4 regions of the Bacillus sp. CGMCC 1.60114 genome follow, and region 2 is predicted to be linked to each of the others. Evidence: riboswitches for the same ligand, from Rfam matches in the RefSeq annotation. Region 2 holds a riboswitch; each other region holds the start of a gene.

What was found. Region 2 has a riboswitch for lysine ahead of ACFQZ1_RS26040 (amino acid permease). Riboswitches for the same ligand answer to the same signal wherever they lie in the genome.
Region 1: linked by a shared signal. The riboswitch ahead of ACFQZ1_RS25230 (amino acid permease) and the one ahead of ACFQZ1_RS26040 (amino acid permease) in region 2 are both predicted to bind lysine.
Region 3: linked by a shared signal. The riboswitch ahead of lysA (diaminopimelate decarboxylase) and the one ahead of ACFQZ1_RS26040 (amino acid permease) in region 2 are both predicted to bind lysine.
Region 4: linked by a shared signal. The riboswitch ahead of ACFQZ1_RS08295 (aspartate kinase) and the one ahead of ACFQZ1_RS26040 (amino acid permease) in region 2 are both predicted to bind lysine.

The regions. Positions count from the first base shown of each region.
Region 1 covers NZ_JBHTHG010000118.1:778,310-781,515, forward strand. Annotated here, with positions in the region: gene ACFQZ1_RS25225 (sulfite exporter TauE/SafE family protein) at 1-864, shown strand, start outside; lysine riboswitch at 1,171-1,364, shown strand; gene ACFQZ1_RS25230 (amino acid permease) at 1,472-2,941, shown strand; gene ACFQZ1_RS25235 (iron-sulfur cluster biosynthesis family protein) at 3,052-3,206, shown strand, end outside.
Region 2 covers NZ_JBHTHG010000119.1:101,333-104,538, reverse strand. Annotated here, with positions in the region: gene ACFQZ1_RS26050 (hypothetical protein) at 330-515, shown strand; gene ACFQZ1_RS26045 (hypothetical protein) at 578-952, opposite strand; lysine riboswitch at 1,391-1,570, shown strand; gene ACFQZ1_RS26040 (amino acid permease) at 1,703-3,115, shown strand; gene ACFQZ1_RS26035 (ABC transporter permease) at 3,200-3,206, shown strand, end outside.
Region 3 covers NZ_JBHTHG010000012.1:154,549-157,754, reverse strand. Annotated here, with positions in the region: gene ACFQZ1_RS06805 (LTA synthase family protein) at 1-454, opposite strand, end outside; gene ACFQZ1_RS06800 (DUF3888 domain-containing protein) at 645-1,040, shown strand; lysine riboswitch at 1,131-1,313, shown strand; gene lysA (diaminopimelate decarboxylase) at 1,495-2,811, shown strand; SAM riboswitch class I at 2,937-3,045, shown strand; gene ACFQZ1_RS06790 (YezD family protein) at 3,115-3,206, shown strand, end outside.
Region 4 covers NZ_JBHTHG010000014.1:124,399-127,604, forward strand. Annotated here, with positions in the region: gene ACFQZ1_RS08295 (aspartate kinase) at 47-1,276, opposite strand; lysine riboswitch at 1,510-1,697, opposite strand; gene ACFQZ1_RS08300 (DoxX-like family protein) at 1,915-2,823, shown strand; gene ACFQZ1_RS08305 (DUF4166 domain-containing protein) at 2,828-3,206, shown strand, end outside.

The sequences.
Region 1 (3,206 bases), on a different contig from region 2:
TTTGCACAACTCATTGATGGAGCTTTAGGAATGGCTTATGGGGTAACATCTTCTTCATTATTACTCATGTTTGGAATTGCACCAGCCGTTGCTTCAGCATCTGTTCATTTAGCCGAAGTTGTTACAACTGCCGCTTCTGGTATTTCACATATCCGATTTGGAAATGTCGATAAATATACTGTTTCAAGGCTAACATTACCAGGTGCCATTGGCGCTTTTGTAGGTGCTTGCTTTTTAAGTAACTTACCAGGAAATTTAATTAAACCGTATATTTCAGTGTTTTTATTCGTGTTAGGTGTATATATCTTATTAAGATTTATTTTACAAAAACAAGTTGTTCAAACAAATAATAAACGTCTGTCTGGTAAGCAATTAATTCCACTTGGCCTTTTTGCAGGTTTTGTAGATTCAACAGGCGGTGGCGGCTGGGGACCTATTACTACTCCTGTTTTACTTGCACGCGGGAATGAAGCAAGAAAAGTTGTAGGTTCTGTAGATACGAGTGAATTTCCTGTCTCATTAGCTGCCACATTGGGATTTTTCATTTCTCTTGGCTGGGAACAGATCAGTTGGTTTTGGGTGTTTGCTCTTATGCTTGGCGGTATTATTGCAGCACCTATTGCTGCATGGTTAGTACGAATTGTTCCTTCACATTTACTTGGGGTTCTTGTCGGAGGGCTTATTATTTTTACTAACATTCGTACGCTATTAACAGCTTTTAGAATAGATCAAGATATAATATTTCTTTCTTACATTGCAATAGGTCTTGCCGTTACAATTGCACTGATAATTACGACTCGTAATCAATCACAACATACAAACAAAAAAATTGTATATAACAAACAAAAACAAGTTTCCCCATAAAGGGAAGCTTGTTTTCTTTTAGTCTCCTTTTCGACAATATATTTTGTCGAAATTTATTTGTCTCAATTTTCTGTTAATTTTAAAGGATTTTTTGAAACACAATGCGAAACTATTGTATAACCTTTTTCAACAAGAGGTTACATATTACATATTTTTTAGGATCGGGATGAGTTTTGAAAGCGCTTTTCTAAAATAGCCGTTCTTTTTTCTCTTTTTTTCTACAAAAAAGTCCTTGCAATATTCCCAGAAAATCATTACAATTGCGATATATTAAAAATCATAGCAATAGAAAAATCCTCATCAATCCGATGAGGTAGAGGTTGCGGCTTTTATTAGTAGTCCGGACGAGACACAGAGAACGTCAATAACTCCGAATGAAAGGAAAAGCTGCCGAAGTTTATGCTTCTTCTCTGGAAGTATATGCTGGGGCTGTTTTCGAATAGGAACAGAACTGTCACGTTTACAAAATTACCGTGTAAATGTGGGGCGCTATCTTAACGGAAGGTATGATGGGGTGGCTATTTTTGAAATGCTCCGCTAAATTCTTTTGGCGGTTTTTTTAATTCCCCCCGCTCCTTCCCATCTAACAAGAAAAGGAGTGTTGAAAATGAACGGCGCAACTACAAAAGTTACCTCTACATCTACAAGTCAATCTGCACAAACACATGGTGAGCTAAAACGTGGATTGAAATCTCGCCATCTTACAATGATTTCACTTGGTGGTACAATTGGAACAGGTTTATTCCTAGCAAGCGGTGGAGTTGTCCACACAGCTGGTCCTGGTGGCGCTCTCGTCGCCTATGCTGCAATTGGTATTATGGTATATTTTTTAATGACAAGTTTAGCAGAATTAGCATCGTACATCCCTGTAGCAGGATCTTTCAGCACATACGCAACAAGATTTGTTGATCCATCTCTTGGGTTTGCATTAGGTTGGAACTACTGGTATAACTGGGCCATCACGATTGCTGCTGAACTCTCTGCAGTTACATTAATTATGAAGTATTGGTTCCCAAATACTTCTTCCCTGCTTTGGAGTGGTATTTGTTTAGCTATTATGTTCCTTTTAAATTATTTATCTGTTAAAGGATTTGGGGAAGCTGAATATTGGTTTGCACTTATTAAAGTTGTAACTGTTATCGCCTTTTTAATTGTCGGTTTTCTTATGATTTTCGGTATTATGGGCGGAGAACCAGTTGGTTTTAAAAACTTCACAGTTGCAGATGCACCGTTTAGCGGCGGCTTCATGGCAATTATTGGTGTGTTTATGGCAGCCGGATTTTCATTCCAAGGAACAGAATTATTAGGAGTTGCGGCTGGGGAAACTAAAGATCCACAACGCAGTATTCCAAAAGCAATTCGCAGCATCTTTTGGCGAATTCTACTGTTCTATATTTTAGCAATTCTTGTAATTGGTTTACTCATTCCATATACAGACAAAAACCTTGCAGCAAGTGATGTGACAGTAAGTCCATTTACACTTGTATTCGCTAAAGCAGGTGTTGCCTTTGCGGCATCAGTAATGAACGCCGTTATTTTAACAGCTGTTCTGTCTGCTGGTAACTCTGGTATGTATGCAGCATCACGTATGCTTTGGGATCTAGCAAACCAAGGTAAAGCACCTAAATTTTTAGGAAAACTAAATAGTCGTGGTATACCTGTAAATGCATTGATTGCAACATCATTAGTTGGATGTGCTGCTTTCTTAGCTTCTTTATTCGGTGATGGCGTGGTCTATGTATGGCTCTTAAATGCTTCTGGTATGTCAGGCTTCATCGCTTGGATCGGAATTGCAATTAGTCACTACCGTTTCCGTAAGGCATACATCGCACAAGGAAAAGATTTAAATGACTTACCATATAAAGCAAAATGGTTCCCATTCGGTCCTATCTTTGCATTTGTACTATGTTTAATCGTTATTCTTGGTCAAAACTACGGTGCATTTATGGGAAAATCTATTGACTGGGACGGTATACTCGTTTCATATATTGGCCTACCTCTTTTCTTAATACTTTGGTTAGGTTATAAATTTACAAAGAAAACAAAAGTCATTCCATTAGATAAATGTGAGCTTTAAAAATAACAACCTATCAACGAAAGTTGATAGGTTTTCTTATGTGCCCGAGTAGCCGGTTCATTATATTTTTGCCATAATAGAATAAGAGTTTAAGAAAAGGAAGGGATTACATGAATATTCGTGTTACAAATACAGCAAAAGAAAAACTGCAACAATTACAAAATGGAGGTAAAACAATCATTAGAGTAAAAGGAACTATAGGCAATACCTGTACTGTCTATGTGAATATCGATTTAATTGTCGATGAATATCATGCCAATGATGT
Region 2 (3,206 bases):
TATATAAAACCTTTTTGAATAAGCTCTTGTTTTATAATACGTTTTATACTTTTTATATGACTAATGGTGAAATACAAAACATTCACCATAGCAAATGGCTCTGTTCAGATTAACGGATGCATAAGGTATTCGTAAGAATCTTGAATCTATGCCACATGAGAAAATAACAGGATTGAATTTACTGTAACTCTATAAAGGTGAGTAGAAAGTATTTCTACTCACCTTTATATTTTATAAAAATAGTTTCTAGCACTACCTTTCACACACACACACTCTCTCTACCTTTTTCATATATATATATTAACTTCTGATAGAGAGGTGGTGGTCACATGGCATTAACATTAAACGGCTTAACAGAAGGCGACAAAATCCGTGTCTTTTCAGCTGGACGTGAAATTGACGGCCAAGGTGTTTTCATCCGCATAGAAAACAACAATTTCTTAATCTGGGTTGACAGTCATGCTAATATAAACATCACAAGCTTAGATACAATTAGCATTCGTAAAATTACCTAATCACCCATAAAGTGTTCTAAATTAGCTTCTAGCATAGAATAACAGGGTCTATTCAGAAAGAGTTATATCCCCTCTTTTTGAATAGATTCTTTTTTTATAATACGTCGTACACTATTTATATGACTAATGGTTAAATCATAGTCTACGTTAATCCAATATAACCATTCGTTTGTACACTCAATAAAGATACCCTCCGTACTCGTCTCCCCTTCTAGTACTTCAATCTTATCTCCTAATGAAAATAAAGGCGGCAACGCACTCTTTTCTGTTTTTTCACTTAAATCCCTTTGTATGTTATAGAGTAATCTCATACATCGTTCTAAAGAAGCTGCGAGCTCTTCATTTTGCTTTTTTAACTCTTCTATCGGATCCGGCTTTTGGCACCTATAAACTTCCTTCCCACATATAAAACAGTTTCTCTTAAACCAGCTCTCCATCCGCTATCCCTCTTTATCCCGCTATTCGCGGGCAGTAGACCCCCACCTCAAGATTCAGAGAAAAGCGACGAAGATAGGCGGGGGAAACTGCCCGTAAAAGCCCGATTGGTTCAACTAACCATCAGTGGGGATGAAGAAGACCCCCACTGATGGAAGTTTCACTTTACCTCACTACTTATGGACAGTAAAACTTCCACCAAATTTTTAAGGAAATAGAGCTAGCCACCAGTAAAGAACGAAAAAAACTTATCAATGACAGCTTTGCTTTATACCTCATTTCATATACATATTATATGTTGCGAAGCCTTAAGTTGTTTCATTATCGTGAACATACCCATTCTCATAATAATCTGATTATGTTTATTTGCATTGACGAATAAAAAGTCATTTGTTACCCTTGATTATGTTAACTTTATACATAAATCCTCATTCGTATCTCGGTGAGGTAGAGGTTGCAATTATTAATAGTATGATTTAGGAGATGTGTGGCATCGCGGATCAAATCAAAAAGGAATAGTTGCCGAAGCAAGAAGCATCCACAGCGCTTTCTTGCTGGGACTGCATTGAATAAGTGCAGGACTGTCACAGGCTTTTTGCTTGTGGAGAGCTATCGAGAGGTATGTCCGTGGGTTTCTTAATAAGATTGAAAAGCGCGTGAACATATACGCGCTTTTTTGTTTTGTTTGGAACTTCAAACACATACATATCTCCGCGCTTGACTTGGTTATACTAATTTTGGAGGTAGTTTCTATGCAACAAAAAAAATGGGGCTTTTGGGTACTTACTGCATTTGTAGTTGGGAATATGGTTGGAGCTGGTATTTTCATGGTTCCAAGTACATTAGCACAAACAGCTAGCCCTCTTGGTGTTACATTAGCTTGGTTAACAACAGGATTTGGCGTATTAATGTTAGCTCTTGTTTTCGGTAATTTAGCAATTCGTCGCCCTGATTTAACAACAGGTCCGCAAAGTCATGCTTATGCACTCTTTTCTTCACAAAAAACGAAAAAAATGGCAGGTTTTAGCATCGTATGGGGTTACTGGGTTGCAAACTGGGCAAGTAACGTAGCCATCATTACATCATTTGCTGGTTATTTATCACTCTTTTTCCCAATTATGAAAGATACTCACGTATTATTTTCAATTGGAACTTTCGATATTGAAGTTGGAAAATTAATTACGTTCTCCATTTGCACGATTTTATTATGGGGTACACATATGATTTTGACGAATGGCATAAGCGGTGCCGGTAAATTAAACTTTTTAGCAACAACAACGAAAATAACAGGATTCCTTCTTTTCATCATTGTGACATTATTTGCCTTCCAAGCTTCTAAACTTGGGCAATGGTATACACCGATTATTGATAAAGAAGGCGTTTCACACGGACTGCTATCACAAGTAAACTTAGCAGCATTAACAACACTTTGGGCATTTATCGGTATTGAGTCAGCTGTATTATTATCAAATCGTGCTGTTTCACCAAAAATCGTAAAACGTGCAACTGTTACCGGTTTGTTGTTAACAGTTGGTATCTACTTAGGAATTACTATCTTAACAATGGGTGTTCTTCATATAGATAAACTACAAGCATCTGAACGACCATTAGCAGATGCATTAACTGCAGTAATGGGTCATAACGGCGGAAAATTAATGGCGCTGCTTGCACTTACTTCTCTCTTTGGATCCATTCTTGGTTGGGTTCTATTAAGCTCAGAAGTACCATATCAAGCAGCAAAAGAAGGATTCTTCCCATCCTTCTTCACAAAAACCAATAAAAAAGGAAGCCCGATTCATTCGCTTCGTTTAACAAATATTATGTCGCAAGTGTTCCTATTCTCAACGCTATCCGGGACAATTGCCCAGGCGTATACATTTGTTATTACTGTTTCAACACTTGCCTATTTAATCCCATACCTCGTTTCTCCAATCTTCCAGCTGAAGCTTGTTGTAACAGGTGAAACATACGAAAACCAAAAAGGTTCTCGTATAGCAGATGGAATCATTGCTGCTATTGCTCTTATTTATTCATTATGGGTTATTAAAACTGGCTCTTCTGATATGAAAACATTCCTGCTTGGCATTGGTTTATTTGTAGTTGGCTTTGCTTTCTACCCATTAATGAAACGTGACGAGAAAAAAGATAAAAAGCAAGTTGCCTAATGAAAGGTAACTTGCTTTTTATCTTTTTAACGGGTAGCAAGAATCCCCTCCTTATGTTTACAATGAAAAAAAGGAGTGATCTAAGTGACAA
Region 3 (3,206 bases), on a different contig from region 2:
TCTCTTGCCGAGATAGAGGAGTAGTATCACAAAAACTAGGGGATTTACGAGATAAAATGGCTAAAATAATTACATCAGCAAATAATAGAAGTGTTTTATACGTAAATAGTTCTTTAATACTTGTCCCTAAATCAGCCATATTATTTGTTTGAAATAATACAGGGAATGTTACAAAATCATCGTAAAATCCATAAAACATAGCATTGCCAAATAAAATAAAGGATAGCACGATACTAATACTTATAATGATTCGGTTTCGATGTTTTGTTGCTAATAAAGCGAAACCGAAAAATAACAATAACGAAGCTAATGGATTAAAGAACAACATAATTTGTTCGAAAGCGTTATCAATTTTCATGTCAAAAGCTAATCTGTATACAATATATGTTTTAATCCATAACAAGACGACAGCTACGAGAGCAAATCGTACTTTTGGAAACAAACGTTGTCTCATAAAGGGCTCCTCCCACTACCTACAAGTATCGCCTTTTTTATGTATATGATAGGCTACATATCTATATGTTTTTTACTATGTGTACTATTATATAAAAACATAGCGAAATTGTGGATGATTTTCTAACAATTGGATAGAAAAAGAAGAGAAGGATAAAATAAAGGCATTGATTGAAAGATGGAGGAGTACTATGAAGAAAATATGTTGTTTTATATTAAGTTGTTTCATTTTACTTGGAAATCCAGCTTCTTTCTCTGCTGAGCATGAACCGTTATTACTAGAAGATGCGCTTTATTCTGTGTTGTTTCCAAGGATAAATGAAGCAATTCAAAAACATTATGGAAAACAAAAGCCGTACGATTGTCCGAAAATTGTTAGTCTAAAAAAAATGTACAGTGGTACATATTTGTTTCAGGCATCTATTGAAATAATTAAATATGAGCCAGGAACAGCGGGGAAAAAGCTTCCTCCGTTTGAAAAAGTAACGATTATATTTGAAAATGATAGTGGTGAATGGACTGTGAAAAATATAGATGTAAAGCGCTTACCAGATAATACGAAACTCACTTGTCCTAAACCAATATAAAAAAAGTGTTTGACAAATAAATTAGTCATTTGTTATTGTTAATAGCAACAAAAAGATGCTTGAAAATTAAATAGACTTACCTCATCTACACTCAAAGGTAGAGGCTGCGATAATCAAAAGTAAACTATGGGAAATAAAGTGGTATTCGTGATCATAGGTTGAAAGGGGTTATCGCCGAAATATATGAATGACCACTTCATTCATATATTGGGACTGCATTGAATAAATGTAGTACTGTCATAAGTATTTTGCTTATGGAGAGCTATTAGGAGATGTTTGATGCGGTTTCTTATTTGAGAAAATAACACTACGTTTATTTTTTCGTCATATATTCTTCTAATAAGAAACGCGTGTGAACATTGTTCCGCGCGTTTTTTGTTTATCCAAATTAGGAATAATAGTAATAAATAATAAATGTAATAGAGGGTTTTGCGAAAATAAGGGAGGAATTCACATGTATTTACACGGCACAAGCCGCATTAATGAGCAAGGACACTTAGAAATTGGAGGATGCGATGCTACTGAACTTACAAGAGCATATGGGACACCACTTTATGTTTACGATGAAGCAGCAATTCGTGAGAAATGTCGTGCATTTCATCGTGCTTTTAGGGAAAGTGGGTTCTCTTATCAAGTAGCGTATGCAAGCAAAGCGTTCTTGTGCATGGAAATGTGCAGGTTAGCTGCCGAAGAAAGCATGTCGCTAGATGTTGTTTCCAGTGGAGAACTATATACGGCATTGCAAGCGGGATTTCCAGCAGAGCGCATCCATTTTCATGGTAATAATAAAACAGAAGAAGAAATAAGAATGGCATTAGAAGCTAACATCGGCTGTTTTGTTGTAGATAACTTTTTTGAATTAGAAGTATTGCATGATTTAGCGAAAGAATACGGGCAAATTGTGAATATCTTATTGCGTGTGACGCCGGGAGTAGAAGCGCATACACATGAATATATTACAACCGGGCAAGATGATTCTAAGTTTGGTTTTGGTATTTCAACAGGGCATGCATCACAAGCGATAAAAAATGCATTAGAAAAATCAAACTATCGTGTATTAGGAATTCATTCTCATATCGGATCGCAAATTTTTGAGACGGCAGGATTTATTCGTGCGATTGAAGTGCTTCAGAATTTCTTGGAAACAGTGCGAAAAGAAATGAACTATGTAGCTCCAGTATTAAATGTAGGGGGCGGTTTTGGAATTCGTTATACGGAAGGGGATACACCGCTTGCCCTTGGTGAATATGTGAAAGCTGTGACGGATGCGGTACGCGAGCAGTTTACAGTATGCGAATATCCACTTCCAGAAATTTGGGTGGAACCAGGCCGTAGTATTGTTGGAGATGCAGGAACAACGTTGTATACAGTAGGTGCAATTAAAGATATTCCAGGCATCCGTAAATATGTATCAGTTGATGGAGGTATGACAGATAATCTTCGCCCAGCACTTTATGGAGCTCGTTATGAAGCATTGCTAGCAAACCGAGCGAATGAATCTGCTGAAGAGGTTGTTTCAATTGCGGGCAAATGTTGTGAAAGTGGAGATATGCTCATTTGGGATGTAGAGCTTCCAAAAGTTGTTTCTGGTGATCTCTTAGCTATTTCTTGTACAGGGGCATATGGTTATTCGATGGCGAATAATTACAATCGTATTCGTCGCCCGTCAGTTGTATTTGCAAAAAACGGAAAATCACAAGTTGTTGTCGAAAGAGAATCGTATGAAAATCTTATTGAGAACGATCGCATACGTGTAAAGGAACTTGTATGACTACGTTCTTACTTAGCTGAAGGGGGAGTTGTTTAGGTGAACAGCTCCTTTTTTTTATAATAAATAAAATTTATCGGAAAACTGGGATTGAAAAAAATCAGAATTGTGATAAAATACAAATATAATTCTTATCAAGAGTGGCGGAGGGAACTGGCCCGAAGAAGCCCGGCAACCTACTTTATAGGAGTAAGGTGCTACTTCCAGCAAAATGGCATCCATTTTGGAAGATAAGGTAGATACGTTACCGGAACAGTCTTTTCGAAATGGGAAAGATTTTTTTTATGAAAAAGGGGGGGGCTGTTCGTGGGAGTACGCGGACAATTTGAAGAAGTAGCAAATAAGATTCAATCTATGCTTACTGATATGAAATATGGTTCTATTACAATTGTTGTGCA
Region 4 (3,206 bases), on a different contig from region 2:
ATATTTGTGATTTAGGTCTTGACAACCTATCCATCCCTTGTTTCATTTAATTTACTGATACGAGAGGCTCAATTTTTGCCATAAATGATTCGTGAAGTGCTTCCACACCATTTACTAAGTTAAGACGATCAATAACTACAGATACTTTAATTTCAGATGTACTTACCATTTTAATATGGATATTTTCTTCTTGTAACGTTGAGAACATTTTAGCAGCTACACCAGGATTAGATACCATACCTGATCCAACAATTGATACTTTCGCTAAATGATTTTCATATTCTACAGATTCATAGTGCATAGCCTCGCGATTTTCTTCTAATACCGCTAGTGTTTCTTTTAAATCATTCGAATAAATAGAGAAGGATAAGTGTACAGTTCCTTCATTTGTAATACTTTGAATGATAATATCTACATTAATATGAGCGCTTGCTAATGTAGAGAAGATTGTGGAAAGACCTCCTGCTTGTAAGCCTTTAATTGTAACGCGCGTAATATTGTCTTCAAATGCAATACCTTTTACGATTGATTGTTGTTCCATGCTACATTCTCCCCTTACGATTGTTCCGTTTTCTCGTTCCATACTTGAGCGAACTTCTAACATAACATTATGATTTTTCGCAAATTCTACTGCTCTTGGATGAAGTACACCAGCACCTAGGTTAGCCAGTTCTAACATTTCATCATAGGAAATTTCATCTAATTTGTAAGCGTCTGTTACAACGCGTGGATCAGTTGTGTAAACACCTGTTACATCCGTATAAATATCACATTTTTTTGCTTGTAATGCTGCAGCTAATGCGACTGCAGTTGTATCAGAACCGCCGCGGCCAAGTGTTGTAATTTCTTGTTCTGCGCTTGATCCTTGGAAACCAGCTACAACGACAATTGTTCCTTTTTGTAAATGAGATTGAATACGCTCTGTATGAATATTAGTAATTCTTGCGCTGCCGTGTACAGATTCTGTTGTAATACCAGCTTGCCAGCCTGTTAGTGAAATTGCAGCATAACCTTTCGCTTGCAGAGCCATTGTTAATAAAGAAATTGAAATTTGTTCACCTGTTGTAAGGAGCATGTCCATTTCTCGTTTACTAGGCTGCTCCGTAATACTAGCAGCTAAAGATACTAATTCATCTGTGCTATGTCCCATTGCGGACACAACCGCTACAATTCCGTGTCCTCTTTCATATTCTTCAATGACTAAATCCGCAACATGTTGAATACGTTCGATACTTCCAACAGATGTACCGCCAAATTTTTGAACAATAATTTCCATCATGAGAGCCCACTTTCAATTTAATATTGGTTAATAAATTAGGAAAAATGTTGTTAAACATAAGATGGGAAATATAGATCCCTTTCATTCCTGTAAGTTACCGAGAGCAAATAAAAAACACCATCTCAAATAGGTGAGGATGGTGCTGTTACAGGAAAAAGGAAACAGAAAACGGAGCTAATAAAAAAACCGCCAAAAAAGAAGACGATCATAAAGAAATATGATCTCCCTTTTTTGTAGATAGCTCTTCATATATACACCACTGTATATATGACAGTTCTGTTTCTATTCGAAAACAGCCCCAATTTATATGTTCAGAGAAACATATAAATTTCGGCAACTTTTCCTTTCATCTAAGCTCATTGACAATCTCTGTGTCTCCTTTAGAATACTCATAAAAGTTGCAACCTCTATCTCACGTCGTTCGGCGAGAGTGATTGGTTGTATGAAGTTGTTGGTAACATTTGTTCCATAGTAATCAAAATGTTGGAAGAAATCAAGTGGGTTATAAAAATTCAGAAAATTAAATCTATTTAATGGTAAAATGAAAATGATATAAAATATGTTTAAAAGAAGAATTTATAACAATATTTTACAAACGTATTTATTATATAGATTATATGGATGGGGCAGTGTGAATGGAAAAACAAAAACCTATTTATGTGCAAACTGAAATAAAAACAACAATGAATGAACTTTGGAGATATACACAAGATCCAAAGATACATACAGAATGGGATGCGCGGTTTACAGAAATATCGTATTTAGAGAGAAAGGAAGGCGAACCGCAGCGTTTTTTATATAAAACAAAAATTGGTTTTGGACTTGAAATTGCTGGAGAAGGAGAATCAATAGGGGAACTACAAAAAGAAGATGGGGGGCGAATCTCTTCACTGAAATTTTGGACAGACAGTAAGCTTTCGTTGATTACGGTAGGAAGAGGCTATTGGAAGTATACACCGAATGGGAACGAGATTCGCTTTGAAACGCAGTATGATTATGAAACGAGGTTTGGAAATATAGGAAGGTTTATAGATTCATTCATATTTCGTCCGTTATTAGGTTGGGCAACTGCATGGAGTTTTGATGCTTTAAAATTGTGGTTAGAAAAAGGATTCCATCCACGTTTATTATTAAAAAGAGCTGTTACGTATTATCTCGTTTGTTTTTTACTTTCTTTTGTGTGGATTTATCAAGGACTTATTCCGAAAGTTTTATATACTCATCCAGAAGAGGTACGAATGCTTGCTAGTCTTATTGGTGCAACTGATAATGCTGCATGGATTATTAAAATGATTGGCTTTTTGGAAATCGTATTTGGAATCGTGTGGTTGATACCTTTCCAAAAGAAGAAATTGTTTTTCATTCATATTATTATACTATTGGCATTGGCCGCTGTGGCAGGATTCACAAATATTGAAAGTTTTATACAACCTTTTAATCCAATTACTTTAAACATTATGCTGATTGGATTTTCAATAATCGGTTATGTAAATAGTAATAACTTACCGCAAGCAAAACATTGTAAAAGAAGCAGAAAGGGGTAAAAATTTGTCTTCCATTTACGAAACATTATTAGGAGAATCCTATCATCAGTTACATCCAAAATTACAGAAACGTTATGCAATTACAGAAACATATAGTTTTGTAGGAGAAGGAAGGATGGATGAAATTACAGAAGGCTCAGTTGCTGTAAGAATGTTTTTAAAAGTAGCAGCAAAATTCCGGATGTTTTTTTCAGAAAGAGGGGAAGAAGTACCATTTATCATTCAAAATACTGCAGAGAAAGACAATAAAGGAGAGGTATTTGTAACATGGAATCGGATGTTTCTATTTGGTGAAAAAAGGCGTTATTTTAATGCTGTTATGTATTTGAATGATAAACAAGATGAAATTGTCGATTATTTCGGTGAACCACATTTGCTCGTAT